2 regions of the Haliea atlantica genome follow, and region 1 is predicted to be linked to the other one. Evidence: riboswitches for the same ligand, from Rfam matches in the RefSeq annotation. Region 1 holds a riboswitch; the other holds the start of a gene.
The links. A riboswitch is a leader RNA that binds a small molecule or an ion and turns the genes downstream of it on or off. The one in region 1 is predicted to bind cobalamin.

Region 1 (15,850 bases):
TCTTTTCCTCCTCGAAGACATCCGGGGCCAGGCCCGCTTGCAGGCCGATATTGACCAGTTCCAGCAGCACCCGGGCCGAGGTTCCCCATACGGTATCACGGGCCAGGTGGAAATGCGGCACCCGGACCGGGAGCCCGGTCTCCGGGTCGGGGAAGACCCGGCTGTGCCAGCCCTCACGGTGAAAAAACTGCTCCAGTCGCGGCAACAGCAATTCGGCGACCTCCCCCGGGTCCGCTCGCAGGGGCAGGCCCGGGTCAATGACCGCCACACAGGGATAAATGCGATACCCGCTGCGGGTGACCAGGGGCGGTAGTTCCCCGAGGGGCTCGACGGCGTCCGGTGGACAACCCACCTCCTCCTCGGCCTCCCGCAGGGCGGTGTCCCAGGGGCTGTGGTCACCGGGCTCACGCTTGCCGCCGGGAAAGGCCACCTCCCCGGGATGCAAGGGGAGGTGCAGGGCGCGGCGGCCAAGCAGCACCCGGGGACACGGCTCCCGGGTCAGGGCTACCAGCACACCCGCCAGGCGCCCACTACCCGACCATGCGGCGCGGTGCAGGGGCAGCGCCTGCCGCAGGCGCTCGAAGATTTCCGCCGCGGCACTGTGATCGGGCTCAGGCACCCTCGGCCTGCTCCGCGTAGAAGCGGGCGGCAAAGGCATCCAGGCAGCCCTCGACGATAGCCTGGCGGATACCCGCCATGTGCCGCTGGTAGTAGCGCAGGTTGTGCAGGGTGTTCAGCTGGGAACCCAGAATCTCGTTGCACTCGTCCAGGTGGTGCAGGTAGGCGCGGCTGAAGTTCTGGCAGGTGTAGCAGTCGCAGGCCTCGTCCAGGGGCAGCGTACTGGTCTTATGCCGGGCGTTGCGCAGCTTGAGCACCCCTTTCGAGGTAAAAATGTGGCCGTTGCGAGCGTTGCGGGTAGGCATCACACAGTCGAACATGTCCACCCCGCGACGCACCCCTTCCAGCAGGTCGGCGGGCGTACCCACGCCCATCAGGTAGCGCGGCTTGTCCTCGGGCAGGTGCGGCTGCAGGGCATCCAGCACCTTGAGCATCTCGCCCTTGGGTTCGCCGACCGAGAGCCCGCCAATCGCGTAGCCGTCGAAGCCGATATCCACCAGGCCCGCCAGGGAGGCCTCGCGCAGGGCCGGGTACATGCCCCCCTGCACAATGCCGAACAGTGCAGCGAGACTGTCGCCGTGGGCCGCCTTGCTGCGCGCGGCCCAGCGCAGGGACAGCTCCATGGAAGCGCGGGCCTCGGCTTCGGTGGCCGGATAAGGGGTGCACTCATCGAAGATCATGACGATATCTGCGCCCAGGCTGCGCTGGATGGCCATGGACGTCTCCGGGTCGAGGAAGACCCGGGCACCATCCACCGGGCTCTGAAACTTGACCCCCGCCTCGGAGATCTTGCGCATGGCCCCCAGGCTGAACACCTGGAAGCCGCCGGAGTCGGTCAGGATCGGGCCACTCCAGCCCATGAAGTCGTGCAGGTCACCGTGCTGCTCGATAATGTCGGTACCGGGACGCAACCAAAGGTGGAAGGTGTTCCCGAGAATGATCTCGGCGCCGATCTCGTGAATATCGCGGGGAAGCATGCCCTTGACCGTGCCGTAGGTGCCCACGGGCATGAAGGCCGGCGTTTCCACCGTACCCCGGGGAAAGTGCAGGCGCCCGCGACGGGCAGCGCCGTCGCCGGCCAGATTCTCGAAACGCAGGTGACTCATCGGGGCTCCAGGGAGTCGGGGCGGGGGGTGAGGAACATGGCATCGCCGTAGCTGAAAAAGCGGTAGCGCTGGGCGATGGCCTCGGCGTAGGCGGCGAGGACCGCTTCGCGCCCGGCGAAGGCGGACACCAGCATCACCAGGGTGGATTCCGGCAGGTGAAAATTGGTCACCAGGGCGTCCACCACACGGAAGCGGTAGCCCGGGTAAATGAAGATATCGGTATCCCCGGTCATCGGGGCCACCCGCCCCTTGCCACAGGCCGCCGACTCCAGCGAGCGTACCGCGGTGGTTCCCACGGCAACCACGCGACCGCCGCGGGCGCGGCAGGCCTCCACCGCAGCACAGACCTGCTCGTCCACTTCCAGGTACTCGGCGTGCATGTGGTGGTCTTCGATATTGTCCGTCCGCACGGGCTGGAAGGTTCCCGCGCCGACATGCAGGGTGACCGCGGCCCGGTGCACACCCTGTGCATCGAGCTGCGCCAACAGGCTGTCAGTGAAATGCAGACCCGCCGTGGGGGCTGCCACCGCCCCCTCTTTCTCCGCATAAACGGTCTGGTAGCGCGACTGATCAAGCTGTTCGTCCTCGCGCGCGATATAGGGCGGCAGAGGCATGTGGCCTATCTGATTGAGCAGCGCGGTAAGAGGGCTGCCATCGGGCGTGCGCAAACAGAACAGTGCGCCCTCCCGGCCAGTGACCTCGAGCTGCCAGGGTCCGGGCTCCTCGCCCTCGCGCTCCGCGAGCAGCAGCGTCGTGCCGGGCTTGGGCGACTTGCTGCTGCGAATATGCGCCAGGGCGGTATCCACGCCGGTGAGGCGCTCGATGAGAATCTCCACGCGCCCACCGCTGGATTTCTGACCCCACAGGCGCGCGGGGATCACACGGGTGTTGTTGAAGACCAGAAGATCCTCGGGGCGCAGCAGTTCGGGCAGGTCGGTAAACCGGCGGTGAGCCACCGCACCACTGGCACCTTCCAGGCACAGCAGACGGCTGGCGCCGCGTTCAGGCAGGGGGTGCTGGGCAATCAGCTCGGGGGGCAGGTCGTAGAAAAAGTCGCTCTTGCGCATGGGAATGGGGCCTGTGCGGGCACAGGCCCGGATCGGACAATGATTTACTCGGCGTCTGCCTCGCCTTCGGCGGCGGTCTCAGCGGCCTCGCCCGCGCCCTCTTCTTCCACCGGCTCTTCCGCGGGCTTCGGTGCGGGCACCTTGATCAGGCCCTCGGCAGCCAGGACTGCGACTTTCTCCTCGCCATTGACCGGCTTGCGCTCGGCATCCTTGACCGCGTAGCGATTGTCGCCGCGCTGGTAGATGCGGTGAGACTCGGTTTTCTTGATCAGCTTAAGCGCCATGATCCTTTCTCCTTAGCCAAGGTACTCAGAAAACACCCCGGTCACGGGGCAGTCGCGAAGTTTACAGGCAAACATCGCCAAGGTTAAGGCGACGGCAATTGAATTGCGCGGCCGGATTGCTATAATCCGCCCTCTTCCCGACCCTCCCTGGGGTCGTTCCCGCCCTGCCGGAGTGGTGAAATTGGTAGACACGTCGGATTCAAAATCCGATGCGGTAAAACGCGTGCCGGTTCGAGTCCGGCCTCCGGTACCAATTCAAGAACATCGTTGCTGTGGTCAATCCACGCGTGCCGGCCGAAGCGTCGGACCGTCGACTCCGGCCTTGCATTCCTGGCCCCAAGCTTCACCATTGTCGACGGTGAATGCACACACTTGCGGAAGGAAGCGCGGCATGCAAAAGCGACCAGGGTGGGTTTTCTATATTTCTCTGCTGCTGCTGGTGACCTTCGTCGGGGTGGGCGTGGGCCTGCCCGAGGAGCTTGCCGAGGGAGCTGATACCGCGCTGCATTTCACCACCGATCACTTCGGCTGGATGTACCTGTTCGTCACCACAGGCTTCCTGCTTTTCTGCGTGGGTATCGCTCTTTCCGATTACGGACAGATACGCCTCGGGGCGGACGGGGAGGCACCGGAATTCCCCTACCTCGCCTGGCTGGGCATGATCTTCTCGGCGGGTATGGGGGTCGGCCTGGTGTTCTGGGGGGTTGCCGAACCCATGACCCACTACAACGACCCACCGCTGGGCCAGGCCGTCGCCGAATCCCCCGAAGCGGCCAGGCTCGGCATGCAGTATGCGCTGTTTCACTGGGGCTTTCACCAGTGGGCCAACTTCGCCATCGTCGGTCTGGCGATTGCCTACGTCCGCTTTCGGCGCCAGCGAGCCGGCCTGATCAGTGAGACCTTCCGCGCCAGCCTGGGCGATCGCGTGGACGGCCCCGTCGGCCATGGCATCAATATCCTGGCGGTGGTTTCCACGGTCTTCGGCGTCGCCACCACACTGGGGCTGGGTATCATCCAGATCAACAGTGGCCTGGGGGCCGTCAGCGAGGTAGCCTTCGGCACCACCCAGCAACTGGCTATTCTGGGCGGCGTGGCGGTGGTGTTTCTGCTCTGCTCACTGATGCCACTGGAAAGCGGTGTACGCTATGTCAGTGACGCCAATATGCTGCTCGCCGCCGCCCTGCTGGTGTTTGTCTTTTTCGCCGGGCCAACTGACTTCATCACTGCCGCAATGACCAATGCCATCGGTGACTATTTCAGCAACATGATGGGCATGAGCCTGGTCATGTCACCCTATACCGGCGAGGACTGGGTGGAGCGCTGGACCATTTTTTACTGGGCCTGGGGTCTTTCCTGGGCTCCCTTTGTCGGCAGTTTCATTGCGCGAATTTCCCGCGGGCGCACCATACGCGAGTTTATCCTCGGTGTTATCGGCATGCCTGTACTGCTCAGCGTGGTGTGGTTCGCCACCTTTGGCGGTTCGGCACTGTACTACGAGCTATTCGAAGGTGCCGGCATCGGCGAAGCGGTTCACGCCGAAATCAGCTCTGGCCTTTTTCTGACACTGAACTCACTGCCTTTCCCTGAGCTGCTGGGCATTCTGGTGCTGGTACTGATCGTGCTCTTCGTCATCACTTCCGCAAACTCAGCAACCTTCGTACTGGGGATGTTTACCGGCAAAGGGGTCCTGACGCCCAGCCGCTGGCTACGGGTGATCTGGGGACTGGTTCAGGTCATGGTAGCTGGCATACTACTGCTCAGTGGTGGCCTGGCGGCTCTTCAGACCATGTCCATTCTTGCGGCTTTTCCCTTCATGATACTGATGGTTTTCATGGCCGCGGCACTGCTCCGATCCCTGCGCGACGAGCAGCGCCAACAACAACTGCATGCCGCCCTGCTAGCGGAACGCATGCAGCGAATGCTTGAGGACTATGAGGCAAGGCAGCGGGACGAGCAAAACCCGGCGCCCGTCGCCGGAGGGAGCGACGACACATCATACCGGCACCTGCAATGACCCGCGGGAGCGCCGTCAATGCTCAGTCTAGTGCGGAAACACGGCGCACTGACACCAGCAACGGGTCTTCCGCGCTGGTCTCCCCCCATTGGTCTAGCCATACCAGACTTTCGAGGGGCAGGCGATTGCGCCATCCTCTAACCTCAAGTTCAGGCCGACTATAAAAATCGCTGACATGCCCCAGGCAAAGATAGGCTATCGGCTCCACCGATTCCGGCAATGCAAACAAGGTCTTCAGCACATCCGTCCGAAGGATGGAAACCCAACCTAGCCCCAGACCTTCGGCTCTCGCCGCCAACCAGAGATTCTGAATCGCGCAGACCGTGCTGTAGATGTCGGTATCCGGCTGCTGCGTTCTCCCCAGGACGGCGGGACCGGCCCGTGAGCGATCACAGGTGACACAAATGTTCACGGGAGCCGTGAGAATGCCTTCGAGCCGGAGCCGATCATACCGCTGGCGTTGCTCTCCCTCGAAGTGAGCAGCCTCTCGTTCGCGACAAGCCTCGAACTCCCGGTAAACCGCACGGCGCCTGGACGCTTCCCGCACGACAATAAAATTCCAGGGCTGGGAGAGGCCGACCGATGGCGCATGGTGTGCCGCGTTGAGGATGCGCGCCAACACCTCGGGGGAAACCGGGTCGGGCAGGTATTCGCCCCGGACATCCCGGCGACTGAAAAGCAGGCGGTAGAAATCCTCGACATTCATGAGTACACCCCCATCATGGTGGTTGACCGACAGCGCTTTCAGTCAAGGCCGACCGGGCAGCCACCATGAACGCTTTCATATCAGCCACCCGGTCTGGCGAGTGATAAGCAACGCTGATCACAGCCCTCAGGTCCAGCCCGGAATCAGAACGAGTAGGTCAGACCCAGCTGCCATTCACGCCCCTCCTGGTTGTAGCCCTTGTTGAGCTGGTAGTCCCTGTCAAAGATATTCTCCATCTTGAAAGTCGCTTCCAGCTGGCGGGTCAAGCGGTAGCCAAGCCGGAGATCGAAGGTAGCGTAGCCCCCCAGCGATTCGGTATTCGCCGTATTGGTATAGCGCTGTCCCTGACTTTTCAGCGACAGGCCCAGTGTCAGGGCATCAAACTCCCGATTGGCATTCAGCGTCAGATTGTCGCGACTGCGCTTGATCAGCAACTTGTCGGTACCGGCGTCCCTTGGCTCGACATAGCTGTAGGCAGCATCGACACGCCAACCCAGCATGTCACCACCTATCGCGAACTCGGCGCCGCTTATCTCTGCATCACTGACGTTGTAGGGTCGCCAGACAAAATCGGCGCCCGGCGCCCAATCAATCAGGTTTTTCACGTCGTTCTCGAAATAGGCGATAGACCAGTGCCAGTTGTCGTAATCGCCGCGTAGACTCAGCTCGCTGTTCTCCGAGGACTCTGGCTCCAGGTCGGGATTCCCCGCACTAAAGGGGCCGGCCGGCCAGTAGAGGTCATTGAAGGTGGGCGCCTTGAAACCCTCAGACCAGGACGCGATGAGCTTGTAGGACTCACTCAACTGCAGGCCAATCGCGGCATTACCGGTGGTGTGGTCACCAAATTCCTGGTTGTCGTCTTCCCTCAGGCCCAGCACCACATCCAGCTGGCGCCAGCTCGCCTGGTATTGCCCAAACAGCGCTTTGTTGTCCCGACTGCGCACCGGGTTGCCCAGTCCATCGAGGTAATCGTTGGAGTTGCTGGCAACGTCATCCTCGTAGTAATCGTAGCCCAGGGTGAGAAGATGCCCCTCGGCCACGACAATGTCGTTCTGCCAAAAAAGCTGCTGCCTTTCCGTGCGAAAATCCCCCTGGTTTAGGCCGGTAACGCTGTCGAAGTTGTCGCTGTCATCCGTGGAAACGCCGAGGGAGAGCTCCGTGCTCCAGACATCGGTCAAAGGCAGCCGTCCGCGCAGATTGATATTTTGTACGATGCCTTCGCTATAGGGCTTCTCCGAGGCATTGGAAGCACTGTCATGCTCGTTGCGGTTATTGCTCTCCAGGTAACGAAAGGAGAGATCTGCGCCATTGTCAAACCGGTAACCCGTGCTCGCGCTGACGGATTTGTTGCGGTAGCCATCCCGATCCTTGTTGAAGCCGGTATCGATTGCCAGATTGTCGATACCCTCCGTTTCCAGGTACGAAGCATGTACCCCGTAGCGCCAGTTGCCGCTGTTGCCACTGGAGCCCAGCGCGAGCCGGTACATCGCATTGCTGCCGGCCGCTGTGGTGAGGTAGCTGCCCTCGCTGGCGGAACCGTCGCGGGTAAAGATCTGAATCACGCCGCCGATCGCCTCACTACCGTACAAGCTGGAGCGTGCCCCGCGCACGACTTCAATGCGCTCGATCTGGTCCGGGTTGAGAAACTGGAAATTGGCACTACCCAGGGTGGCACTGCTCACCCGCTGGCCGTCGACCAGAATCAGCGTGTGGCCACTGGCGGTGCCCCGGGTGTACAGGCTGGTGGCGGACCCGGGTCCACCGCTGCGACTGATGTCCAGGCTCGGCACCTGGCGGAAAACATCAACCAGATCCAGAGGCTGACGGGCCTCGAGGTCCGACCGACTGATGGCGGTGACGGACGCCAGGCTGTCGGCCATGGCTACCGGTGTACGGGTAGCCGTTACAACAAGCTCATCAATATCGGACGAAGCAATGACAGGCTGCAGCGGCAAGAAACAGCAACAGCCCGCAAGGGTACTGCGGAAAACAGGCAGGTTTTTCATGATCAATCCTCAATCGGCAATTGTAAAAACAATGATTGAGGGAGGGGTAAGAGTGGCGAGCGCCATGTAACAGAGGCAGTTAACCACCGACAAAGCCCTCCGCTTCATCGTTGTTGCAGTACTGCACTCCGTGATAACACCAGAAGGCATTATCACCAGGTCGGTTTCGGGCTTGTGAATTCGATCGCGAACTCATTTACCGTTGCGGGGGCAGCGGTGGCGTTGTCAGCGGCGGCCGTGGAATTTGCTTGGATTCCTGCCGTGACGCACCACACTTCCCGTTTACCCTGTTCCAGTCTTCCCCGGCGAAGGGATGACGAGCAGGCACCTGATGCAGGGCGCGGACTCTATCGGCATTGCCAACGGTAAGTCAACTCAGAAAAACAAACAGCCTCTTCGAATTAACCGTTGATAACGCTAACGCCAGCTTTAGATAGGCCGTGTAACGCCGAACTCAACACAACCTTTGCCACCCAAAATATTTGCGTAACCAATAATTGATTAAATCTGTAAGGTGTCGACAAAAACGATTTTCAGTTGACAGCACTGACCTCGATCATTAAAACTGCCGACGCTTTGGCGAGCCGATTATCCATCGGCATTCAAGGAACCCGGTGAAAATCCGGGGCTGTACCCGCAACTGTCAGCGGCTTTTCAATAGCCGTGAGCCAGATACTTGTCGCCAGAAAATCACGGGCTGTCGCGTCTTTACCGCGCGCAGCCTAAAACGCTGGATAAACTCTGTTTTCCAGCACCGGGCGGGAATACTCGGTACTGCAACAGCCTGACTCCCCTTATCAGCTGCCACGGTACGTAGCTTTCTTGCCTCGAACTTTCACACAGTCGAGGAATCGTCATCATGCGTGGTTTGCTGCTGCTTCTGGTCTGCCTTACCCAGATAGCCTTCGCTCGACCCGATACCGCAGACGAGAAACATATTCTGGTCCTGGCTTCGCAACGCAACGCCGAAACGATCGCCGATGCCGTCCGGCTATTCAGCGAAAATCACCCACAGCTCCGCGTGATTGCCCGATCCGATGCCCAACTTTGGGAGATGACGGAGCCACAGCGGCAAACACTGGTCGACAGCGCAGACCTGGTGCTGGGCATCGGCCTGTTTGGAGCCAGCGTTGCCGAGCTGGAGCCAGTGCTGGCGCGAAGCGAAACCTCACTGCTGATGATCAGCAGCGACCATCGACTGATCCAGCAAAGCCGCATGAATGGTCGGACCATTTTCACTAACGGTGAGCAATTGCGGCATATCGCGGGTATGCAACCGAGCACGGATTTCGACCAATCACTCGACGACCTGACAGCTCGCTACCCCCGGCAAGCCGACTGGATCAATGCCCGCCGCTACTGGCAGGCGGGCGGCAGCAGCAATACTGCGGCCCTGTTTGCCTGGAGCTTTGCAAAACTGGGCAAAAAGATCGAAGTACCTCCCGCGCAAGCCCTTCCACGCCTGCGCTGGGTCTATCGCAATCAGGTCACGACAAGCCTGCCATCAGTGGACGACGACCAGCCACTAATCGTCGTACTGGATCACGCGGGCGGTGACCGCCCCGCCGATAACACCCTCCTGCGCGAATTCTGTCGCGCCACCAGTGTCGATGCAGGGCACGAATGTCTCACCGCGCTGGCTTACTGGGGTGAGGCTGGAGTGTCCGCAGCGCGGGCGCTGCTTCCTCTGAAACATCGCCTCACAGCGGTCGTCATGCTGCAGGACTTTGTGGTTGGCGGGGGCGAGGGACGGGAGCAGGTGGTCGACGCGTTCCGGGAACTCGACCTGCCCGTGATCAAGGCCATCAAGATGCGCGATCGCACCCCGCTGGAGAGGCAGCTGTCATCGGATGGCCTGGCGCATGACAAGGTTTACTACCAGGTCGCCTTGCCCGAATTGCAGGGCGCCAGTCAGCCCCTGGTCATCGCCGCGGCCGGCGGAGAAAGAGATGATCCGCTCAGCGGTATCCGTATCCAGCCCCTGGCTGCCGTAGACGAGGGCATCGCCACACTGGTCTCCAGAATCAACCGTTGGCATCACCTTCAAACCACTCCGAACGCCGAAAAGCGCGTTGCCATTGTCTACTACAACCACCCACCGGGCCGCCATAACATCGGTGCTGACAACCTGGATGTCCCCGCATCACTGTGGCAGATCCTCAACTGGATGAAACAGGCAGGCTATACCACGGGAGAGCTGCCGCCGACCCAGCAGGCCCTCCTCGACATGATGCAGGAACGCGGGGTAAACCTGCCCAATGACGCCGCGGCCCTCGAGAGCATGGGCCCACGTATCTCGCGCATGTCAAGCGGGCGCTATCGCGATTGGTTCAAGACACTGCCGGAAGCCGTGCAAAGCGAAATGGTGCACGGTCCCTTTGGTCTGCTGCATAGCCAGTTGACGAAGGCACTTGAGGCGGGGAAGACGCAGCTTGCCGAGGACGCCCTGCATCACACCGTGGAAGAGATGCGCCACTTGCTGGAAGGTGTTGAGCACCCTGCCCGTGAACGGGCTCTTTCCCTGCTGGGGCAACTGGAAACCTGCTACGACCGGAGCATCGAACAACAGGGGCCTCCCTGCCAGGAACAGGCATTGACGATTATCCGCGCCCTCCAGGCAACCGGTATCGAAGGTCTCGGAGGCTGGGGCGAGGCCCCAGGTCGGGTCATGACACTCGACGGCGAACTGCTGCTGCCAGGACTGCAGTTCGGCAACATCTTTATTGGCCCGCAGCCCCCCCGCGGCTGGGAAATCAATGAGGAACTGCTGCATGCCAACCTAGCCTTCCCGCCGCCTCACCAGTATCTCGCCTTCTACCACTACCTGCGCGACGACTTCCAGGCCGATGCCTTTGTTCACCTTGGCAGACACTCCACCTACGAGTTCCTCCCGCATCGCTCGGTGGGGCTGGCGGCGGATGACTACGCGCGCATCATTGCCAGCGATATCCCCGGCATCTACCCCTATATCGTTGACGGCGTCGGTGAGGGCATCCAGGCCAAGCGCCGCGGCCTCGCGGTCATGGTCGACCACCTGACGCCACCCCTGGAACACACGCCGCTGTATGACGACCTGCTGCAGTTGCGACAGCTGATCGAGAGCTTTGAGGCCAGTCACGGCACCGACAATCGCGTCCTTGAACAGCGTCTGGTGACACAGATTCGCGACAAGGTGGATGCTCTCGAGTTGAAGGACGAACTGGCCGAGGCCATGTCGGCCGAACTGGCGGTCATGGGCATTGGCTTCGACGAAGTCGATGACGACATGCTGGTGCACGAAGTGGGTCATTACCTCACCGACCTGCAGGAGCGTTTTATGCCCCTTGGCTTGCATATTTTCGGCCAGCGCTGGAAAGACCAGGCGGTGAACATGATGCTGGACTCCATGGCACCGGAGAGCGAACAACAGCGCGCCGACTGGGAGGGCCTGCTGCAGGCCTCGCCGGAAGCGGAAATGTCGGCGATGCTGGCGGGGCTCTCTGGCCGCTATATCGCGCCCGGACCGGGAAATGACCCCATACGCTCGCCGGATAGCCTGCCCACCGGCCGCAATTTCTATGCCCTCGACAATAGCCTCATTCCCAGTCCCGTTGCCTGGGAGCTAGGGCGTGAAATGGCCAGGGCTGCACGCAGCGATAAGCCACAGAACCCGGATAAACGCGAAGCGCTGGTCCTGTGGGCCTCCGATGTGGTGCGCGATGAGGGCGTCATGATCGCCTTTGGGCTGGACATGCTGGGCCTGCAACCGATCTGGAACAGCCGCGGACTGGTGAAGGGCCTGGAGCGACAGATACTGGCTCAGGGAGAGGTACGCCGCGATGTCGTCTTCACCACCTCGGGCCTGTTTCGCGATCTCTACAGCCGCCAGATGAATCTGATCAATCAGGGCGTACTGATGGCGCTGGACGCCAGCGCCAATGTCATCCTGCGCGACTACCCCGCCTTGACCCTGGCCCTGGAAAAAGCCCTGCAGCCACTGGAGAACCCGGAATACTGGGGCCGGCGGCAAGGCGGCAATGAAAGCCTGGCGCAGAACCAGGTCGCTGCGCACTGGGTCAGGCAGGCCAGGGATCTGCTGGCACGGGGCCGCGCGCCCGATGAGGCCGGTGTGCTCGCCAGCCTGCGGGTATTCGGCGATGCCCCCGGCAGCTACGGGGCCGGAGTCAACCGCCTGGTGGAACGCTCGGGCGCCTGGCAACAGCGAGAGGAACTCGCAGCGGTCTACCTGCGTCGGCTGGGCCACAGCTACGGCCGTAGTGGCGAGGACGGTGGTGGCTTCGGCACGCCAGTGGAGGAAACTTTCCGCGAGGTACTCAGCGAGGTCGAGAACACCTGGTTCGGTCGTTCCAGCAACCTCTACGGACTGATTGACAACAACGATGCCTTTGACTACCTGGGCGGCCTGAGCCTGGCAGTGGAAACTCTCACCGGCGAGGCACCGAACAACTTCGTGCTCAACCACGCCAATCCCGATGCCATCTCGGTCGAACCCCTGGCCGTCGCCCTGCGCCAGGAACTGCGTGGACGCTTTCTCAACCCCGAGTGGCTGCAGGGCCTGATGGCTCACGGTTACGCCGGCGCCCGCACCATGGGCAGCGAATTTCTCGAGTACCTCTGGGGCTGGCAGGTGACCAACCCGACACTGGTTGGCGACTGGGCCTGGCAGGAGGTCAAGGACGTGTATGTAGACGACCGCTATCAGCTCGGGCTGGACCAGTTTCTCGAGCAGGACCATAACGTCCACGTCAAAAGCAACATGCTGGCAATCATGCTGGTGGCGATTCACAAGAACTTCTGGCAAGCAAATGCCGCGACGACCGCGCAACTGGCCGGGCAGTTCGCGCGCCTGGTAAACGCCCATGGCTTGCCCGGCAGTGGTCATACGGCCCCTGACCACGCCATGCTGCCCTGGCTGGAACAGCACCTCCCGGAGGGGGACTGGGAAGCCCTGTCACAGGTCATCCAGCGCGCGGCATCGACACCGGAAGAGCAAGGGGAAATCCACCGCATGACGGAGATCGAGCTGCAGGATCAGGACGCCATCAGCGAGGCAACACAGGATGCTGAGCTTGCAGCCAGCGAAGGTAATGCAAGCGACGCCGAGGCCGCACGCGAGAGCAACCCAGCGAATAGTGTTGGCTGGCAATGGCTAGGCTTGCTGGCCTGCCTTCTGCTGGTGATTGCCGCGGGCTTCTACCGCGCCCTGACACACGCACGGCGGGTCGGCACATGATGTTGCACGGCCTCAGCATCGGCATTCTGCACCAGTTCGTCGGCTGGCTACTCTATCCGGTGATTATCGGTCTTGGCCTGGCGCTGCTTGTAACGCTCTGGGAGGCTGGCATCGCCATTGCGGAGCGCACGCTAACCCTGGATCGCTATCGGGGCGGCAAGCTCAGCACTTTCGAGCCCTATGCGCTGCAACGTTTGGATCGGGCCGATCTGCTGGCCCGCAGTGGCCCGATCCTGGGTCTGATGGGCACGCTGATCCCCCTCGGTCCGGGCCTCTCCGCGCTGGGATCCGGTGACATCGAAATCCTCGCCACTGCTCTGACTGTCGCCTTCGATACGACCGTAGTTGGCCTGCTGGTGGGCCTGCTTGCCTACTTGCTGGGGCGTATCCGGCGTCGCTGGTACGACGTTGTCTGGCAGTCTCTGGCAGGTCAGCCGTGAGAGGGCCGCAACAGCGGGAAACGCCGCCATGGCAGCGGCCGGGCATGGCCGACGGCGACACGGACCCACTCACCGGATTCGCCAACATCATGGACGTGATGCTGGTTTTCGCACTGGGCCTACTGATCGCCTTGGTCGCACAGAGCCGCGAGCTTCGCGGGCACTTCCAACTGGAGGACAGGGTGGCAATTCGCGAGGGCCGTGAACTCGCCGAGCCCCCGGACGCTTTACGCAAGCAACTGGAAAGTGGTGCGGAGGGCATGGAGTCCCTCGGGCAGGTCTACCGCGATGCGGAAACCGGCAAGCTGATTCTGGTCGGTCAGTAGCCAAGGCCCCGCGACAGAACATTTTCCAATCACTCTATCGAGACGAGAAGACACCATGAACGACACAAGCGACAAATCCGAACGCCACCGCAAGGCGATGGCCAAACAGAAGGCCAAGGTCGATCAGCGCATCGCGGAGGCGGCTACCGAACAGGGCGTGCTGCTGGTACTCACCGGCAATGGCAAGGGCAAGAGCAGCTCCGCCTTCGGCATGGTCGTGCGCAGCCTGGGCTACGGCTACAAGGTCGGCGTGGTCCAGTTCATCAAGGGCAAGCAGCTCTCCGGTGAAGAGCTGTATGTGCGAGAGAAATGCCCCGAGGTGGATTTCCACCAGATGGGCACCGGCTTCACCTGGAACACCCAGGACCGGGAAGCGGATACCGTCGCGGCCCTGGCCACCTGGGAAGAGGCCGCGCGCATGCTGCAGGACGAGAGTTTTCATCTGGTGGTTCTGGACGAACTCACCTACATGCTTGCCTACAAGTACCTGGACGAGGCGCTGGTGCTCAATGCACTGGCCAATCGCCCGCCCTCGCAAAGTGTCGTGGTGACCGGGCGCGGCGGCGGCAGCGCCCTGCAAGAGCTGGCGGATACCGTGACCGAGCTTAAGGATGTCAAGCACGCCTTCAAATCCGGCATCAAGGCGCGCAAAGGGGTGGATTACTGAGTGACCATGACACTGATGGTGCAGGGCACAACCTCCGACGCCGGCAAGAGCGTACTGGTGACCGGCCTGTGTCGCGTACTGGCCCGTCGCGGTGTCCGCGTGGCACCGTTCAAGCCGCAGAACATGGCTCTGAACAGTGCGGTGACCGCGGACGGCGGCGAGATCGGTCGCGCCCAGGCGGTGCAGGCCCAGGCCTGCCATCTGCCTCCGGAGTCCGACATGAACCCGGTGCTGCTCAAGCCATCCAGCGATACCGGTGCCCAGGTAATCATTGGCGGACAGGTACAGGCCAACATGGATGCCCGCGGCTATCACGATTACAAGGCGACTGCCAGGCAGGCCGTAATGGCGGCCTACCAGCGCCTCGCGGATCGCTTTGACGCCATCATCGTCGAAGGGGCCGGCAGTCCGGCGGAGATCAACCTGCGCGACAACGATATCGCCAATATGGGCTTCGCCGAAGCGGTGGACTGTCCGGTCATCCTGATCGCCGACATTGACCGGGGGGGCGTGTTCGCTCACCTGGTGGGCACCCTGGAGCTGCTGTCAACGACAGAACGGGCGCGCGTGAAAGGCTTCGTAATCAATCGTTTTCGGGGCGACATTTCCCTCCTCCAGCCGGGTCTCGACTGGCTGGAGGCCCGCACCGGCAAGCCGGTGCTGGGGGTATTGCCCTACCTCCACGACTTCCACCTGGAAGCCGAGGATGCCATCGACGCAAAGCAGGTGCTCGACCCGGAATCAGCCTTGAAAGTGGTGGTGCCTGTGCTGCCCCGAACCAGCAACCACACCGATTTTGACGCCTTGCGCTTGCACCCGGGCGTGGACCTTCAATTTGCACGCAGTGGCCAGCGCCTGCCCGGCGCAGACCTGATCATCCTCCCCGGCAGCAAGAATGTGCGCAGCGATCTCGAGACACTGCGACAACAGAACTGGGACCAGGACATTCTTCGCCACCTGCGTTACGGCGGCAAGCTACTTGGCATCTGCGGTGGTTTCCAGATGCTCGGCGAGCGAATTAACGATCCCGCGGGCCTCGAGGATACCCCCGGCGAATTTGTCGGTCTCGGCCTGCTGAACATGACCACGGAGCTGGCGCCACAAAAACAGCTGCGGCGCGTAAACGGCAGGCTCGCCTGGGCACCGGCCGCGGTAGAAGGTTACGAAATCCACTGCGGTATCAGCCACGGTCAAGCCCTGGAGCGGCCCTTCGCCCAACTGCAGCAAGCCAGTGACGGCGCCCTCGACGCGAGCGGCCAGGTCGCCGGCACCTATATTCACGGGGTTTTCGACCACCCGGAAGCAGCCGGGGCCCTGCTGCGATGGGCGGGATTTGAAAACGCCACCGCGATTGAATACCGCGCGCTGACCGAGCAGCAGATC
Region 2 (15,850 bases), on a different contig from region 1:
GAGTGTACGTGCAGGCCCGCCTGGTCGACAAAGCAGCGGGCAGAGGCCTCGATTTCCTCGACATCGTCGGACTCCGGCAGGTCGATGCGCAACAGCGACTGCAACAGCTCGCGCTCGTCTTCCCCCGGCTCCAGGGCGTCGATCCAGTCGGCCTTGCGGATGTCCTCCACGGTGGCGCCGTCGCTCTGGATCTCGCGGATCAGTCCCTTGTCGATGGTGAATAACCTGAGCATGGCGGGCGTCCTCTGCATCGCGTTCCCTGGCGCGCATCATGATAACACGCGTCGGCGCGGCCCCGGTCGGGCGACTGGGTGGACTTTGTCAGGTGGCTTGTGCGTCTGCGCCGCTGCCTTCCAGTTCGGCGATCAGGGCGTCCACGTCGACGGCATCGCCCACCCGCTCTGCCACGATTTCCTTGAGCAGGGGCAGGGAGACCCGCCCGCCGTGCCGGGCCAGGGCCCGGGCGACGTCATCGATGCTGTACTGCCCATTGGAGGCCTCGCGCAGGGCGAGGTCGAGCCGGTGCATGAAAATGGCGGCGCGCGCGGTCACCGGGCCGCTGGAGCGTTTGCGGAACAGGGTGTCGGCCTCTGCCGCCCAGTTCTCCTTCCAGGCGAGGGTCTGGCGGTAGCGGTAGTCGCTCATGCCGCCGGTGCGCCAGAGGATGTTGGCGGCGTAGTACTCGGCAATGCCCTCGACGATCCAGTCGGCCTGCTTGCCACCGTTGATGGCGGTGCCCACGTGCACCAGCTCGTGAATCAGGCTGCTGGTGCGGTTGCCGCTGATCAGCGGCCGATCGCGGTGCATGAACAGGGAGCGGGTGCCCGACAGTCCGCCGCGCCACATGGGGTCGTCGGCGGTGACAATCAGCAGGCGCTCGGGGAAATCGGGAAACACCGCCTTGACCGCGGGCAGGGTCCAGCCGAGGAAGGCCAGGGCGTCCTGCAGGCGGCCGCCCTGGCCGGCGGGAGCCGCCACCCGCACGTCGGTGCCGGCGATCATGTCCTGGCGGGCGGCAAATTCCCCCAGGATCAGCCAGCCCTTGGGGCGCGGCAGACGCCGGCCGGGATCGACAATCACATAGTCGTGTTCGCGGCCCTTGACCTTGGCGTAGGGTGCTGCCGAGGACCAGCCCTCCGGCAGACGAAAGGCGAGCTGCGCCGTCGCCTCGAGGCTGGGGGGTGAGGTCACCGAGATCGGGGGAACCAGCTTGTCCGAGCGCAGGATCGCCCAGGCGTCGGTCTTGCGGGAATCGTAGCGGCCGTTGTCGCGGGTGGCGTCAATGACGAAGCGGTAGCGCAGCGTGGCGCCGTCGCCGGCGGGCTCCCAGGTCGCCTCGTCCCCGTCCACGCTGAGCGGTGATTCGCTGGCCAGCTCCCGGTGCCGTTCGGGGTTGAGGTGCAGCACCAGCTTGCTGGGCAGCCGCTCTCCCTGCAGGCTGATCTCGACCTCCGCCTCGGGGGCATCGCGCTCCAGGGTGGCGGTGTAGATCACCTGGTAGCCGGCCGCCCAGCCCAGCGCGGGCAGCAACAGGAAAGACAGGGTCAGCAGGCGCAGCATGCGGGCTCCTCGAGGGTCACAGTGTGGCCGAGCATAGCAAGGCGCGGACCTGTCGCACAGTACCGCGACGAGCGTGGGGATATTGCCGCCCGGGGTATGGTGACCCGGCGCCAGCCGTACTATCCTCAAGGCCGGGATTAATCATAATGAGCAAGAGGGGAGTGCCATGAGTGACGCAGCCAGGTTTGACATCGGGCAGGTGGTGGAACAGGCCAAATCGGTGATTACCAACCCGGTGGGGTATTTCCAGACCATGCCGAAATCGGGTGGCTACGCCAACCCGGTGATTTTTGTCGCGGTGATGGGGGCCATCATGGGGCTGGTGAGCGCCGTGGTCTCGCTCTTCGGCTCCCCCGTCGGCATGCTGGCGGCGGGCCTGGGTGCCATCATCATCATGCCGATCTTCGCCGTCATCGGTGCCTTCATCGGCGCGGCCATTCTGTTCGTGATCTGGAAGCTGATGGGCTCGGAGGAAAACTACGAGACCGCCTTCCGCTGCCAGGCGTCGATAGCCGCGATTTACCCGATCACCGCCCTGCTGGCCATCGTGCCCTACCTGGGCACGATCATCGCCATCGCCTGGGGCGCCTTCCTGCTGATCGAGGCCAGTGTCTCGGTCCACGGGCGCCCGCGCCGCACGGCGCAGATCGTGTTTGGTATCCTGGCGGTGCTGATGATCTTCTCCAATATCGCCAGTGAGCGCGCGGCGCGGCAGATGGAGGCGCGCTGGGCCGAGGCGGGCAAGGAGTTCGAGGGCATCGAAGACATGAGCCCGGAGGAGGCCGGGCGCAAGATGGGCGAATTCCTCAAGGGACTGGAAGAGGCGCAGAAAGGCAGCCAGTCGCAGAACTGAGCCCGCCTCAGTCGCCCGCGCGCACCGCGTCGAGGGCGCTACAGAGTTCCCGGGCCCCGGCCAGCAGGCGCGCGGTGGGCCGCTGCAGCAGGTCCGGGTGTACGGCGATCAGGGCCTCCCGGCGCACCGCCGTCAGTGCGGGGAAGCGCCGCCAGAACGCCAGCCACTCCGGGCGCTGGTTGTCCATGCCCCCGGCGATGATCGCCCGGGGGTTTGCCGCCAGCACCGCTTCCAGGCTGACCCGCGGCGCCAGGCCGCGGGCGTCGGCAAACAGGTTCTCGCCACCGCACAGGTCGATCACTTCACTGATCAGGTGCTCGCCGCTGACCGTCTGCAGGGGTTCGTGCCAGATCTGGTAGAACACCGGCAGGCGCCTGCGGCCGCGGTAGCGCTCGGCCAGCTGGCGAAAACCGGCCTCCAGCCGCGCGGCTTCGGCGTCGGCCACGGCGCTGGTCGCGGCCAGCTCCCCCAGGCGGCGGATGTCCCGCGGAATGTCCGCCAGCTGCCGCAGCTCGCTGACATAGACCGGCAGTCCCAGCCGCTGCAGTTTTTCCAGCGCCCGCGACCCGTTGCCGGAGCCCCACATGACCACCAGGTCGGGTGACAGCGCCGCGATCTGCTCCAGGCTGAAGGCATTGAAGGAGCCGACCCGGGGGATGCCGCGCGCGGCCTCGGGCCAGTCGCTGTAGCTCACCACGCCCACCAGCTTTGCGCCGGCACCGGCGGTAAAGAGGTTTTCCACGATGTGCGGTGCCAGGGCGACAATGCGTCGCGCCGGTTCATCCAGCGTGACCCGCCGGCCCAGGGCATCTTCCACGGTGACCGGGGCCGCCCCGAGGGCCGGTGCCAGCAGGCTCGCCAGCAGCAGGCACAGGAGGCGGCGCAGGGGGCTCGCTGGCCCTCGCGGCGTCACCGGCTGATCACCAGTGGGCGGCCGCCGTCGGGATGTTCCCCGATCAGCACGTCGGCGTGGAACAGGTCGCGGAAGAGGGCCGGGGTGAGCACCTCCCCGGGGCTGCCCTGGGCGGCGCAGCGGCCGCGATCCAGCACCAGCAACTGGTCGGCCATGGCGGCGGCCAGATTGACATCGTGGACCACCAGCAGCACCGCGCAGCCCCGGCCAGCGAGGTCGGCTACCGTGGCCTGCAGCTGCTGCTGATGGTTCAGGTCCAGGGCGGTGGTGGGTTCGTCCAGGAGCAGCAGGCAGCCCTGGTCGCAGCGGTCGAGGATCTGCGCCATCACCCGCGCCAGCTGCACCCGTTGGCGCTCGCCCCCGGACAGCTGGGTGTAGAGGCGATGGCGCAGGCCCAGGGTGTCGGTCGCCTGCATCGCCTGCTGCGCGATCAGCCGGTCCTGCTGGCGACCGCTGCTGTGGGGGGTGCGGCCGAGCAGCACCACTTCCTCGACGCTGAAGGGAAAGCTGAGGCTGGAAAACTGCGGCAGGCAGGCGAGACGGGTGGCCAGCTGCCGGCGCGGCCAGTCGCCCAGTGCCTGCCCGGCGAAGCTGGCGCGGCCGCGGCTGGCGGCAATATCCCCGGCGACCAGGCGCAGCAGGGAGGACTTGCCGGCGCCGTTGCCGCCGAGGACGGCGAGCACGCGCCCCGCGGGCAGGCTCAGGCTGATGTCCGCCAGCACCGGCTCGCCCCAGGGGGCGGCGGCGATGTTGTCCAGCTGCAACAGGCTCACGGCGTCATGCCGAAATGCCGCCGCTGGCGCAGCAGGGAGATGAAGAAGGGAACCCCGACCATGGCGGTGATGATCCCTACCGGCAGCTCGGTGGGCGCCAGCGCGACTCGCGCCAGGCTGTCGGCCAGCACCAGCAGTATCGCCCCGGCCAGGGCCGAGGCCGGCAGCAGCACCCGGTGGTCGGGACCGATCAGCAGGCGTACCAGGTGCGGCACCACCAGGCCGACAAAGGCGATGGTACCGACCATGGCGACCGAGGTGCCGACGCCGACGGCCACCCACAGGATGATGCCGCGCTGGCGCCGCTCCACATCGATGCCCAGGTGGCGTGCCTCGGACTCCCCCAGCAACAGGGTATTGAGCACCGTGGCATAGCGGGGCAGGGCGATCAGCAGCGCACCGCCGACGACCGCCGCGACGCCCAGGCGGGAGAAGGTGGCGCCGTCCAGGCCGCCCATCTTCCACAGGCTGATGCGGCGCAGGTGTTCATTGTCGGCGAGGAATTCCAGCAGACTGCCGGCGGCCCCGGCGAGGGAGGTGATGGCAATGCCCGCCAGCAACATGGTGGCCACCGAGGTGCCGGTTTCGCTGCTGGCCAGGCGATAGACCACCAGTACCGCCAGGGCGCCGCCGGCGAAGGCGGCCAGGGAAATCAGGGTGAGCCCGGGCAGGCCCGGCAGCAGTCCGCCGCCGAGCACAATCAACAGGGAGGCGCCGAGGGAGGCGCCGGCGGTGACGCCAATCAGCGAGGGATCGGCCAGCGGATTGCGGAACAGCCCCTGCATGGCGGCGCCACTGACCGCCAGGGTGGCCCCGGTAATGGCGGCGAGCAGCACCCGGGGCAGGCGCAGCTGTTGCACGATCAGGTTGGCCTGGGCGTCCGCCTGGCCGAGCAGGGCGGCCCAGGCTTCCCCCGGTGCGAGGGTGACCGCGCCGCTGCCGAGTGCCAGCAGCATGCTCAGGGGCAGGATCAGGGCCAGCGCCAAGAGCAGGCGCTGCGCCAGCTGTGGCCGGCGGTCGACCCTAGTAGTCAACGCCCCGCCGGGCCTTGATGCCGCTGTTGAAGGCATGCTTGATATCCCTCACTTCGGAGACGGTATCCATGAGATCCTGCAGGGCGCTGCCGCCGCCGCGGCCGGTGACCACCACGCTCTGCTCCGCTGGCCTGCCGGCAATGGCCGCGAGGACCTCCTCCTCCGGCAGGTAATCGAAGGCCAGCATGTAGGTCAGTTCGTCGAGCACGACCAGGTGGTAGGCGGGGTCGTCGAGCATCGCGCGGGCCTTTTCCCAGGTTGACCGGGCCGCGGCAATGTCGCCGCTGCGATCCTGGGTGTCCCAGGTAAAGCCGGTGCCCATCTGATGAAAATCCACCTGCGGGCAATGATCACGCAGGTAGATTTCCTCGCCGGAGAGCTGCTCCCCCTTGATGAACTGGACCACGCCGACCCGGTAGCCGTAGCCGAGGGCGCGCATGACCATGCCGAAGGCCGAGCTGGACTTGCCCTTGCCGTTGCCGGTGAGCAGGATGGCCACGCCGCGCTCGGTGTCGGCGCGGGCGATGCTGGCGTCGACCCGGCTCTTCTGTTTTTCCATGGCGCGTTTGTGGCGCGCGTCCTTGCGGGTCTCGGGGCTGTCACTCATGGTTCACTCCTGGAAGTGGTAGCGGATGCCCGCGTAGAGTGCCTGACCGCTGCTGCGGTAGCCAGGGACTTCCTGGTAGTCCTCGTCGAGCAGGTTCTCGAGCCGTCCAAAGAGCTCCAGGCGGGGCAGCAGGTTGAAGCGGGCGTTCAGGGACAGTACTTCGTAGTCGTCCAGGGCGCGGCCGTCGAACTCCTGGGCGTCCCGCGCCGCGCGCAGGTGCAGGCCCAGGTTAAGGCGCTCTCCGGGGGACTGCCAGCGCAGGCTCAGGTTGGCCAGCTGCCGGGGCCGGTAGGTGCGATCGTCGCCCTCGGCGTTCTCGGTGTCGTTCCAGGTGAGGTTGCCGGACAGGCTGAGGCGCTCGCCCAGGGGAATGTCGGCAATCAGTTCCACGCCCCGGGAGCGGGTGTCGCCGCGGCCCTGGAGGTAGCCGGAGTAGTCCACCAGGTCAAAGTAGATTTCGTTTTCGACGTCCTGGTCGAACCAGACTGCCTCCAGGTACACGCCGCCGGCGCTCTGGAAGGCAACGCCGAGGTCGTGGCCGGCACTGCGCTCCTCCTGCAACACCACATCCGCAGCCGGCGCAAAGGCGAAGCTGCGGTTGTAGGCGATCTCGTAGAGGGAGGGGGCGCGGAAGCCGGTGCCGCGGGTGGCCTTCAGCTTCAGCTCGTGCTGCTGCAGGGGAATGACCCAGGCGCCGCTGACGCGCCAGGTGGTGTGCTCGCCGAAGTCCTCGTTGTCATCGTGGCGCGCGCCGGCGGTGAAGAACAGGCGCTGGTCGAGGCTGCCCTGGTACTCGAGGAAATAGCCGGTCTGGTCGCGCTCGGTATCGAAGCTGCCGTCGTCGAGTTCCGCGCTTTCGTGCTCGGCGCCGTAGACCAGCTGCAGGGACTCATTGGGCGCATAGCTGCCCAGGTAGCTCCAGCGGCTGAGACTGCCCTCGGTGGCGAAGCCGGCCAGGCCATCGCTGAAAGTGGCGCGCTCGGTGTCGCTGCGGCTCCAGGCCAGTTCGTGATTGAGGGTTTCCCCGCGCCAGAGGGCGGCGCCGCGCCAGGCCTGCTGCTGGTACTCGTCGCGGCAGCTGTTGGTGCTGCCATAGGTAATCGGGTTGAAACAGTCGTCGTACTGGCTGTCGCCCTCCACGTCCCGCGCCACCAGCTCCAGGCGCAGCCGTTCGCCGGCATTCCAGCCCAGGCGGCCGTGGGCGGTGGTGTTGTCGTAGCCGTCGTCGTCGGCGGGATCGCGGTCATCCAGGCGCGCGTTGAAACCGTCGCTCTCGAGGTCGGTCAGGGACAGGCTGCCATCGACCAGCGCGTTGCCGCCGCTCAGGTTGGCGCTGTACTGGCGGGTGCCGTAGCGGCCGGCCTCGGCGCTGACGTCACCGCGCAGGCCCTCGCCCGGCGTGCGGGTGCTGATATTGACGATGCCGCCGGCGTCGGCGCCGTACATCAGGCCCTGGGGCCCGCGCAGGATTTCCACCCGCTGGATACCGCTGCTGAGCAGCTGCTCCACCCGCGGGCCAAACTGCGGCGCGGTGGTGTCGGATACGTCGATGCCGTCGATCAGCACCCGGGTGCGATAGCCCTCCTCGCCGCGAATGCGCAGGGAGGAAATCTTGCCGGCACCGCCGTTGTTGCTCACCGCCACCGAGGGTTGGGTGCGCAGGATATCCTGCAGGCTGTTGAAGCCCAGGCTGCGAATTTCCGCGGCATTGATGACCGAGACCGAGGTGCCGATTTCCCGCGCCGGCATGGGCACGCGGGAGGAGGTGACAATGACTTCCTCGAGGGGCTGGGCCTGGACGGACAGGGGGAGCAGGGTGCACAGCGCCAGGGCGCCGCGGGTGGAAGCTGATCTCATGAGTAACCTCAATAGCCAGTCAAGGGGTGGCGACTGAGGGAGGGGATTCAGGGAACACAATGCGCGAGCGGCATCAGGCAACCTTCAATGAAGCCCTCCGCTCCATCGTTGCTGGTGACAGGCAGGTATCGGGCTCACAGCGACTGGCGCTGTCTACCGTTGCGGGGGCAGCGGTGGCATCGGCGCGAAGGCCTCACCACACTTCCCATTTAACCCACCCAGCCGCAAGACGTCTGCAGCGGCGGTGGGCACCTGGCACGGCGCGCACTCTAGGCCCTGGGCGACGGGCTGTCAATCTATTGTCCAGGCGGCTGCGGTGGGGCTGGCGATACGGCCCGGCAGCCCGGCCAGGGCCGCGGCTGTCCCCGGCGGGGCTTTTTCCGTAGAATTTCGCCGATTTACACGGGAAGGGACGATGGCGGTAACAGCGGCGCAGCGACAACGGGTGGCGGAACTGCTGGGGCGTGAGCCCCGGGGGCTGGAGGCGATTGCCGTCAGCGACGAGCTCGGCGAGCCGCAGGTGATCCGCGTGGCCTCCCTGGTGGCCGGCAAGCCCTTTCCCACCCTGTTCTGGCTGGTGGATGGCGCCCTCAACTACCGCATCGACCAGGTCGAGGCGGGCGGGCTGATTGCCGAGTTCCAGGCTCGGGTCGATGCGGAGCCGGCACTGCAAGCCGCCATGGCCGAGGATCACCGCGCGCACATCGCATTGCGTGACAGCTACCTGGACCACGACCTTCGCGCGGAAATGGCGCGCCTGGGCTTTCTGGATGTACTCAGCGGACGGGGCATTGGTGGCATTGCCGATTTTCAGCGCATTCGCTGCCTGCACACCTGGTATGCGGCGCACCTGGTGGTCCCCAACACCATCGGTGGCCTGCTCGATCAACACTGGGCGGCGCCGTGATGCAGACCCTCGACCAGGCCGTGCTCGAAGCCGCGCTGGGCTGGCTGGCGGCGGCGGACCGCCGGGTCTGGCTGTGTACCATTGTCGCCGGCACCGGTTCCGCGCCGCGCCCCCCCGGCACACTGCTGGCCTGTGACAGCGCCGGCGGGCAGGTCGGTTCCCTCTCCGGGGGCTGTATCGAGGATGACCTGCTGGAGCGCCTGCGGGAGGGGCGTCTGCCGGACACTGCCGCGGTGGTCGAATACGGTGTCAGCGCCGAGGAGAACGAGCGCCTGGGCCTGCCCTGCGGCGGCCGCCTGCAGGTGCTGGTGCAGCCCCTGGGCCCCGACCGCGACGGCGCCTGGCTGCGCGCGGCTCTGTCGGCCATGGCGGAGCGGCGCTGCCTGCTGCGTGAAGTCTCGGTGGGGGCCAACCACACCGACTGGCGCCCGGCGGAGCACTTCGCCCCGCTGGCCTGGGATGGCGATGTGCTGCGCCAGACCTTCGGCCCGCGCCAGCGCATGCTGCTGGTGGGCGCCGGCCAGCTCAGCCAGACCCTGGCGGAGCTGGCCCTGGCCATGGACTACGAAGTGCTGGTGACCGACCCGCGGGAGCATGTCCGGGCACAGTGGGCGGGGCCCGAGGTTCCCCTGCTGGGTGGCATGCCGGACGATGTCATTCGCGCCGAGGCCAGCGATGCCCACAGCCTGGTGATCACCCTGACCCACGACCCGCGCATCGACGACATGGCCCTGATGGAGGCGCTGACCGGCGCCGCCTGGTACGTGGGGGCGCTGGGCTCGCGCCGCACCACCGAGAAGCGCCTCGAGCGCCTGCGCCAGCTGGGCCTGAGCGAGACTCAACTGAGCGCCCTGCATGCGCCGGTGGGGCTGGACATCGGCAGCAAGACGCCGATGGAGATCGCCGTTGCCATTCTCGCCGAGCTGGTGCGTCTGCGCCGGCGGCCGGCGTGACCGTCGGCATCCTGCTGCTGGCGGCGGGTCGCAGCCGCCGTTTTGGCAGTGACAAGCGGCTGGCGTGCCTGCCCGGTGGGCGCCCCCTGTTGCAACAGACCCTGTTGACGCTGCGCGCGGCGAAGCTGCCCTTGCGGGTCTGCCTGCGCCCCGGCGACGCGAGGGTTGACGACTGCTTCGAGCCGGGGGAGCGCCTGGTGTGTCCCGGGGCCGACGGTGGCATGGGGCGGTCGCTGGCCGAGGGCGTGGCGCAGCTGCCCGGACACTGGCAGGGCCTGCTGGTGGCCCTGGCCGACATGCCCTGGGTGCAGCCGCAGACACTGGAACACCTGGTGGCCGCCCTCGAGCCCGGCGGTATCGTGGTGCCGCTGCACGCGGGTCAGCGCGGCCACCCGGTGGCCTTTCACCGCCACTGGTTCCCGATGCTGCAGCAGCTGCAGGGGGACCGCGGTGCCCGGGCCCTGGTCGATGCCGCGGGCGCTGCCTGCCGCCGCTTGCCCGTGGTTGACCCGGGGGTGCTGCGGGACGTGGATCGCCCGGCGGATCTGACTGCCGGGCTCAGCCCTGCAGGGGCAGATCCTGGGTGAAGACCACCTTCAGGTCGCGGGAGCGGTAGCGGTATTCGCCATCCACGGCGACGATGTCGTCCTGGTAGCGGATGCCCATGTCCAGCTTGCGCCCCTGGCCATCCTTTTCATAGAGGTGTGAGGCGACACACCAGGTTTCCCCGCGGTAGCTGTCCCCCTGCCACTCGCCGTACTGGTTGCCGATCAGGTGGAAGGTCTCGCTGTAGTTGCGCAGGAACTCCAGGTTGGCGATGAATACTTCCCGGCTGTCGGCGGCAAAGCCCGGCCCCTGCTGGGTGAAATCCGCCAGCATGATCTCGGCCATGCGCGCGAACTCGCGGTTGTCCACGAAGAGGGCGTACTGGGTGGCCAGCTGGCGGGCGATGTCGGTGTCGTGCATGGCGGGGCTCTCTGTCGGTTCCGTGTCGAGGCCCGAGGATACCCGTCGCGCCGGGTTCGGGAACAGCCGGCGGGCCCGCGCGCCTGCAATTCCCCGGCAACGGGTGATATATTGAACGGCTTGACCGGAATTCATTGAGTAGACCATGACCAGTACCGACGATCTGCGGATCCAGACCATCAACGAACTCATCGCCCCCAGCGAGCTGATCGGGGAAATTGCCGTCAGTGATACGGCGGCCGACACCGTGTCCAGCGCGCGCCAGACCATCCACCGCATTCTCACCGGCGAGGACGACCGCCTGCTGGCGGTGGTCGGGCCCTGTTCCATCCACGACCCCGGCGCGGCCCGGGAGTACGGTGCCCGCCTGGTGGAGGCAGCCCGGCAGGTGGCGAACGACGTCTTTGTGGTGATGCGGGTCTACTTCGAAAAGCCGCGTACCACCGTGGGCTGGAAAGGCCTGATCAACGACCCGGACCTGAACAACACCTTCCAGATCAACAAGGGCCTGCGCCTGGCGCGGCAGTTGCTGGCGGACCTGGGCGACATGGGCCTGCCCGCGGGCACCGAATACCTCGACCTGATCAGCCCGCAGTATGTCGCCGACCTGGTGTCCTGGGGGGCGATCGGTGCGCGCACAACAGAGAGCCAGACCCACCGCGAACTCGCCTCCGGCCTGTCCTGCCCGGTGGGCTTCAAGAACGCCACCGACGGCGATATCCAGGTGGCCATCGACGCCATCAAGTCGGCGTCCCAGCCGCACCATTTCCTCTCGGTGACCAAGCAGGGCCACTCCGCGATCTTCCAGACCCGCGGCAACGAGGACTGCCACATCATTCTGCGCGGGGGCAAGCACCCCAACTACGACATGTTCTCGGTCGAGGACGCTTCCGCCATGTTGAAGAAGGCGGGGCTCTCCCCGCGCCTGATGGTGGACGCCAGCCACGCCAACAGCCGCAAGCGTCCGGAGCGCCAGGTGGACGTGATCCGCGATCTGGCCAACCAGGTGGCGCGGGGCAATCGCGACATTTTCGGCCTGATGATCGAAAGCAACCTGGTGGCGGGCCGCCAGGACGTGGTGGCGGGTCAGTCCCTGACCTACGGCCAGAGCATTACCGATCCCTGCATCGGCTGGGGGGATACGGCCCTGATGCTGGAGGAGCTCGCCGGGGCGGTACAGCGGCGCCGGCAGGTGCCCCCGGCGCCCTGAGCGGCGGGGCGCCGTCCCCGCAAACGCAAAGCGCGCCAGCCATAAGATAACAAGGAGCGCACAGTATGATGGTAAGCGACAAACCGGAGTCGACCCTGGAGGTCCGCGATGGGCGGGCCTACTGGCACCACAACCTGATCCTGATCGGCACGCTTTTGCCGATCTGGTTCGCCGTCAGTTTCGGCTGCGGCATCCTGCTGGTGGACTGGCTCAACCAGTTCCGCCTCGGCGGCTACAAGCTGGGCTTCTGGTTTGCCCAGCAGGGCGCGATCTACGTCTTTGTGCTGCTGATCTTCATCTACACCTGGCGCATGGCGGTGCTCGATCGCAAGTTCGGCCTCGACGAGGAGGACTGACGGCGTGGATCTTCGTACCCTGACCTACCTGGTGGTGGGCGCCAGCTTCCTGCTCTATGTCGGCATTGCCATCTGGTCCCGGGCCGGCTCCACTCGCGACTTCTACGTTGCCGGCGGCGGCGTGCACCCGGTGGCCAATGGCATGGCCACCGCCGCCGACTGGATGTCCGCCGCCTCCTTCATCTCGATGGCCGGCATGATTGCCTTCATGGGCTACGGCGGCTCGGTCTTCCTGATGGGCTGGACCGGCGGCTTCGTGATCCTGGCCCTGCTGCTGGCCCCCTACCTGCGCAAGTACGGCAAGTTCACGGTGCCGGAATTCATCGGCGACCGCTACTACTCGCGCCTGGCCCGCGCGGTGGCGGTGTTCTGCCTGGTGATCTGCTCGGTGACCTACGTCATCGGCCAGATGAAGGGCATCGGCGTGGCCTTCTCGCGCTTTCTCGAGGTGGACTACGCCACCGGCCTGCTCACCGGCATGGGCATCGTGTTTTTCTACGCGGTGCTCGGGGGCATGAGGGGCATCACCTACACCCAGATTGCCCAGTATTGTGTGCTGATCACTGCCTTCACCATTCCGGCGATCTTCATCAGCCTGCAGCTGACCGGCAACCCGGTGCCGCAGCTCGGTCTTGGCAGCACCCTGGCCGGCGAGGATACCTGGCTGCTGGACAAGCTGGACGCCATCGTGGTCGACCTCGGTTTCGCCGAGTACACCACCCACGAGCGCCTCAGCACGCTGAACATGTTCGCCTTTACCCTGACCCTGATGTTGGGCACCGCGGGGCTGCCCCACGTCATCATCCGCTTTTTCACCGTGCCCCACGTGCGCGACGCGCGCTCCTCCGCCGGCTGGGCGCTGTTGTTCATCGCCGTGCTCTACACTACCGCACCGGCGGTGGGGGCCATGGCGCGTCTCAACCTGATGCAGACCCTGGAGCCGCAGCCGGGCCAGCACCTGGTCTACGAGGAGCGACCCGAATGGTTCCGCACCTGGGAGGCCACCGGCTTGCTCGGCGTGGACGACCGCGACGGCGACGGGCGCATCGAGTACCACGCCGACCCCGAGGTCAATGAACTGGTGACCCTGGACCGCGACATCATCGTGCTGGCCAACCCGGAGATTGCCCGCTTGCCGAACTGGGTGATTGCCCTGGTGGCGGCAGGGGGGCTGGCGGCGGCGCTGTCCACCGCGGCGGGGCTGTTGCTGGCGATCGCCTCGGCGATCTCCCACGACCTGCTCAAGGGCATGTTGATGCCGCGTATCACCGAGCGTCAGGAGCTGGCGGCCAGCCGCACGGCGATGGCGCTGGCGGTGCTCGGCGCCGGCTACCTCGGCCTGCATCCGCCGGGCTTTGCCGCGGGCACCGTCGCCCTGGCCTTTGGCCTCGCCGCCGCCTCCCTGTTCCCGGCCCTGATGATGGGGATCTTTTCCGCCCGGGTGACCCGGGAGGGCGCCATTGCCGGCATGCTGGCGGGCATCGGGGTCACGCTGTTCTACGTGTTCCAGCACAAGGGTCTGCTGTTCATTCCCGGCACGGAATTCCTCGGGGGGCTGCCCGCCAACTGGTTCTTCGGCATCGAGCCGAACGCCTTCGGCGTAATCGGCGCGGCGTTGAATTTTGCCGTGGCGCTGTCGGTATCCCGGGTGACCGCGCCGCCGCCGGCCTCGGTGCAGGTGCTGGTCGACAGCATCCGGGTACCGGTGGGGGCGGGGGGCGCCCAGCAACACTAGACGCGGCTTGAACGGCCTTGATGCGCGCGGCCGGGCCACCCGCCGCGCTGTCTCGGCGCTGTCATGCCCCTGTGCTATGCTCTCGCCGATTACAAGGAGGTCGCCATGTTTCAGCCTGTCTATCGCCCTACGCTGGCCCTGGTGGGGCTGGCGCTGCTGCTCCCCGGGTGCACCTGGGTCAAGATATCCGACGAGGCCCGCGCCATTCCCCTGCGCGAGGCCCACGAGGTCGCCAATTGCCAGCGCCTGGGCAACATCACCACCCAGGTTGCCTGGAAGGTCATGGGCCTGCCCCGCGGCGAGAACAAGATTCGCGTGGAACTGGACAACCTGGCCCGCAGTCGCGCCCTCGACATGCAGGGTAATGCCGTCGTGCGGGAGTCGATCAGCGAGGGGACCGGCAACTACACTGCCTACAAGTGCCCCTGATCCGTGTACCAGCACTACTTCGGGCTCAGCGAAACCCCCTTTTCCATCGCCGTCAATCCGCGCTACCTGTTCATGGGGGCGCGCCACCGCGAGGCCCTGGCGCACCTGCTCTACGGGGTCGGCAGCGGGGGGTTCATCCTGCTCACCGGCGAGGTGGGAACCGGCAAGACCACGCTGACCCGCTGCCTGCTGGAGCAGCTGCCCGAGCACACCGACGTCGCCATGGTCCTCAACCCGGCGCTGGATGCCCCGGAGCTGCTGGCCGCGGTCTGTGACCAGCTGGAGATTGCCCACCGCGGCCACGCCAGCACCCTGAAGGAGCTGACCGACAGTCTGCATCGCTTTCTGCTCGAGAATCATGCCCGCGGGCGGCGCACGGTACTGCTGATCGACGAGGCACAGCACCTGGGCCTGCCGGTGCTGGAGCAGATTCGCCTGCTGACCAACCTGGAAACCCACGAGGAGAAGCTGCTGCAGATTATCCTCGTGGGGCAGCCGGAGTTGGCGGAGCTGCTGCGCCGTCCGGAGCTGCGCCAGCTCAACCAGCGCATCACCGCCCGCTTCAACCTCACGCCCCTGGACGCGGGGGAAACCCGCGCCTACATCCGCCACCGGCTGGAGGTGGCCGGGCTGCCCGCCGATCGGGAGCTGTTCCCGCCGGCGGTAGCCGCCCGGGTGCATCGTCTCAGCGGGGGCATTCCGCGCTTGATCAACCTGCTCTGCGACCGGGCGCTGCTGGGAGCCTACGGTCGCGGCGAGGCCCGCGCCAGCCGGCGCCTGCTGGACCAGGCCGCGCGCGAGGTGCTGGGCACGGAGGGAGGTGGCGCCGCGCCGCCGCGCCGCCTGGTTCCCTGGCTCGCGCTGACGGCCGCCGTCGTGCTCGTTGCGGCCTCGCTAGGGGGATGGCTGGCCCGCGACGGGGGGGCTGCCGGCGGCCTGCTTGACGGCGGGCCGGATGCCCGGGGGGACGCGTCAGTCGCGCGCGGTGAAGGCGGTCGCCCGGCACCAACTCCGGCCGTCGCCGCAGCGCGCTCGGGCCCCGCTGTCAGGGCGCCTGACGCTGAGGCAGGTGACGGGGAAGCGCCGGCCTGGATGCTGCCCCCCGCAGAGGCCCTGCGCCGCGCCTGGCGGGCCCTGGTTCCGATCACCGAGGTGGCGGCGCTACCCGCCGACCTGGACAGCTTGTGTCGCAGCGGTGGGCTCACCCAGCCGGTGAGTTGCCTGAGTGACAGAAGCGACAGCTGGCGGGGGCTTCCCGAGGGTACATGGCCTGCGCTACTGACCCTGCGCACCGACCGGGGCTACCTGGCCTCCGGCGTCTGGTTGGGGGCGGAGGGCGACCTGGCGCGGCTGTGGACACCGGATGGCGTGGCGCGGGTGCCCCTGACGCAACTGGCCGAACACTGGAACGGCGCCTACGCCCTGCTCTGGCGGCCCCCCGCGCACGTTGAGCAGCCCCTGGGGCCGGGCAGCGAGGGCGAGGCAGTGGCCGAGGTGGCGCGGCGCTTTGCCGCCCTCGATGGCCAGTCCCGGCCCCTGGCGGATCGGACCTACACGCCGGCCCTGGCACAGCGGGTGCGCTGGTTCCAGGAGAGCGAAGGCCTTGAGGCCGATGGCTGGGCGGGCGAACGCACCCTGCTACGGCTGCAGACGCGATTGCAGCCGCCCACTGGCCCTGAAGACTGGCATCGCCGCCT

Region 2: it holds a riboswitch for cobalamin, as region 1 does, so the genes downstream of both, ACYVGS_RS03235 (TonB-dependent receptor plug domain-containing protein) here and ACYVGS_RS14395 (cobaltochelatase subunit CobN family protein) in region 1, are expected to answer to the same signal.

Annotation. Positions count from the first base shown of each region.
Region 1 covers NZ_BAAGXL010000022.1:37,518-53,367, forward strand. Annotated here, with positions in the region: gene ACYVGS_RS14355 (NUDIX hydrolase) at 1-619, opposite strand, end outside; gene tgt (tRNA guanosine(34) transglycosylase Tgt) at 612-1,724, opposite strand; gene queA (S-adenosylmethionine:tRNA ribosyltransferase-isomerase) at 1,721-2,791, opposite strand; gene ACYVGS_RS14370 (hypothetical protein) at 2,836-3,075, opposite strand; tRNA gene ACYVGS_RS14375 (tRNA-Leu) at 3,242-3,328, shown strand; gene ACYVGS_RS14380 (BCCT family transporter) at 3,467-5,089, shown strand; gene bluB (5,6-dimethylbenzimidazole synthase) at 5,112-5,795, opposite strand; gene ACYVGS_RS14390 (TonB-dependent receptor family protein) at 5,939-7,675, opposite strand; cobalamin riboswitch at 7,943-8,148, opposite strand; cobalamin riboswitch at 8,364-8,500, shown strand; gene ACYVGS_RS14395 (cobaltochelatase subunit CobN family protein) at 8,661-13,034, shown strand; gene ACYVGS_RS14400 (MotA/TolQ/ExbB proton channel family protein) at 13,031-13,474, shown strand; gene ACYVGS_RS14405 (DUF2149 domain-containing protein) at 13,471-13,800, shown strand; gene cobO (cob(I)yrinic acid a,c-diamide adenosyltransferase) at 13,856-14,467, shown strand; gene ACYVGS_RS14415 (cobyric acid synthase) at 14,474-15,850, shown strand, end outside.
Region 2 covers NZ_BAAGXL010000003.1:683,283-699,132, reverse strand. Annotated here, with positions in the region: gene corA (magnesium and cobalt transport protein CorA) at 1-233, opposite strand, end outside; gene ACYVGS_RS03265 (hypothetical protein) at 322-1,560, opposite strand; gene ACYVGS_RS03260 (YIP1 family protein) at 1,727-2,413, shown strand; gene ACYVGS_RS03255 (cobalamin-binding protein) at 2,421-3,326, opposite strand; gene ACYVGS_RS03250 (heme ABC transporter ATP-binding protein) at 3,323-4,099, opposite strand; gene ACYVGS_RS03245 (FecCD family ABC transporter permease) at 4,096-5,055, opposite strand; gene cobO (cob(I)yrinic acid a,c-diamide adenosyltransferase) at 5,123-5,740, opposite strand; gene ACYVGS_RS03235 (TonB-dependent receptor plug domain-containing protein) at 5,744-7,597, opposite strand; cobalamin riboswitch at 7,701-7,868, opposite strand; gene ACYVGS_RS03230 (DUF501 domain-containing protein) at 8,013-8,504, shown strand; gene ACYVGS_RS03225 (XdhC family protein) at 8,504-9,457, shown strand; gene ACYVGS_RS03220 (nucleotidyltransferase family protein) at 9,454-10,044, shown strand; gene ACYVGS_RS03215 (nuclear transport factor 2 family protein) at 10,016-10,423, opposite strand; gene ACYVGS_RS03210 (3-deoxy-7-phosphoheptulonate synthase) at 10,569-11,633, shown strand; gene ACYVGS_RS03205 (DUF4212 domain-containing protein) at 11,699-11,989, shown strand; gene ACYVGS_RS03200 (sodium:solute symporter family protein) at 11,994-13,724, shown strand; gene ACYVGS_RS03195 (DUF4156 domain-containing protein) at 13,830-14,153, shown strand; gene ACYVGS_RS03190 (AAA family ATPase) at 14,157-15,850, shown strand, end outside.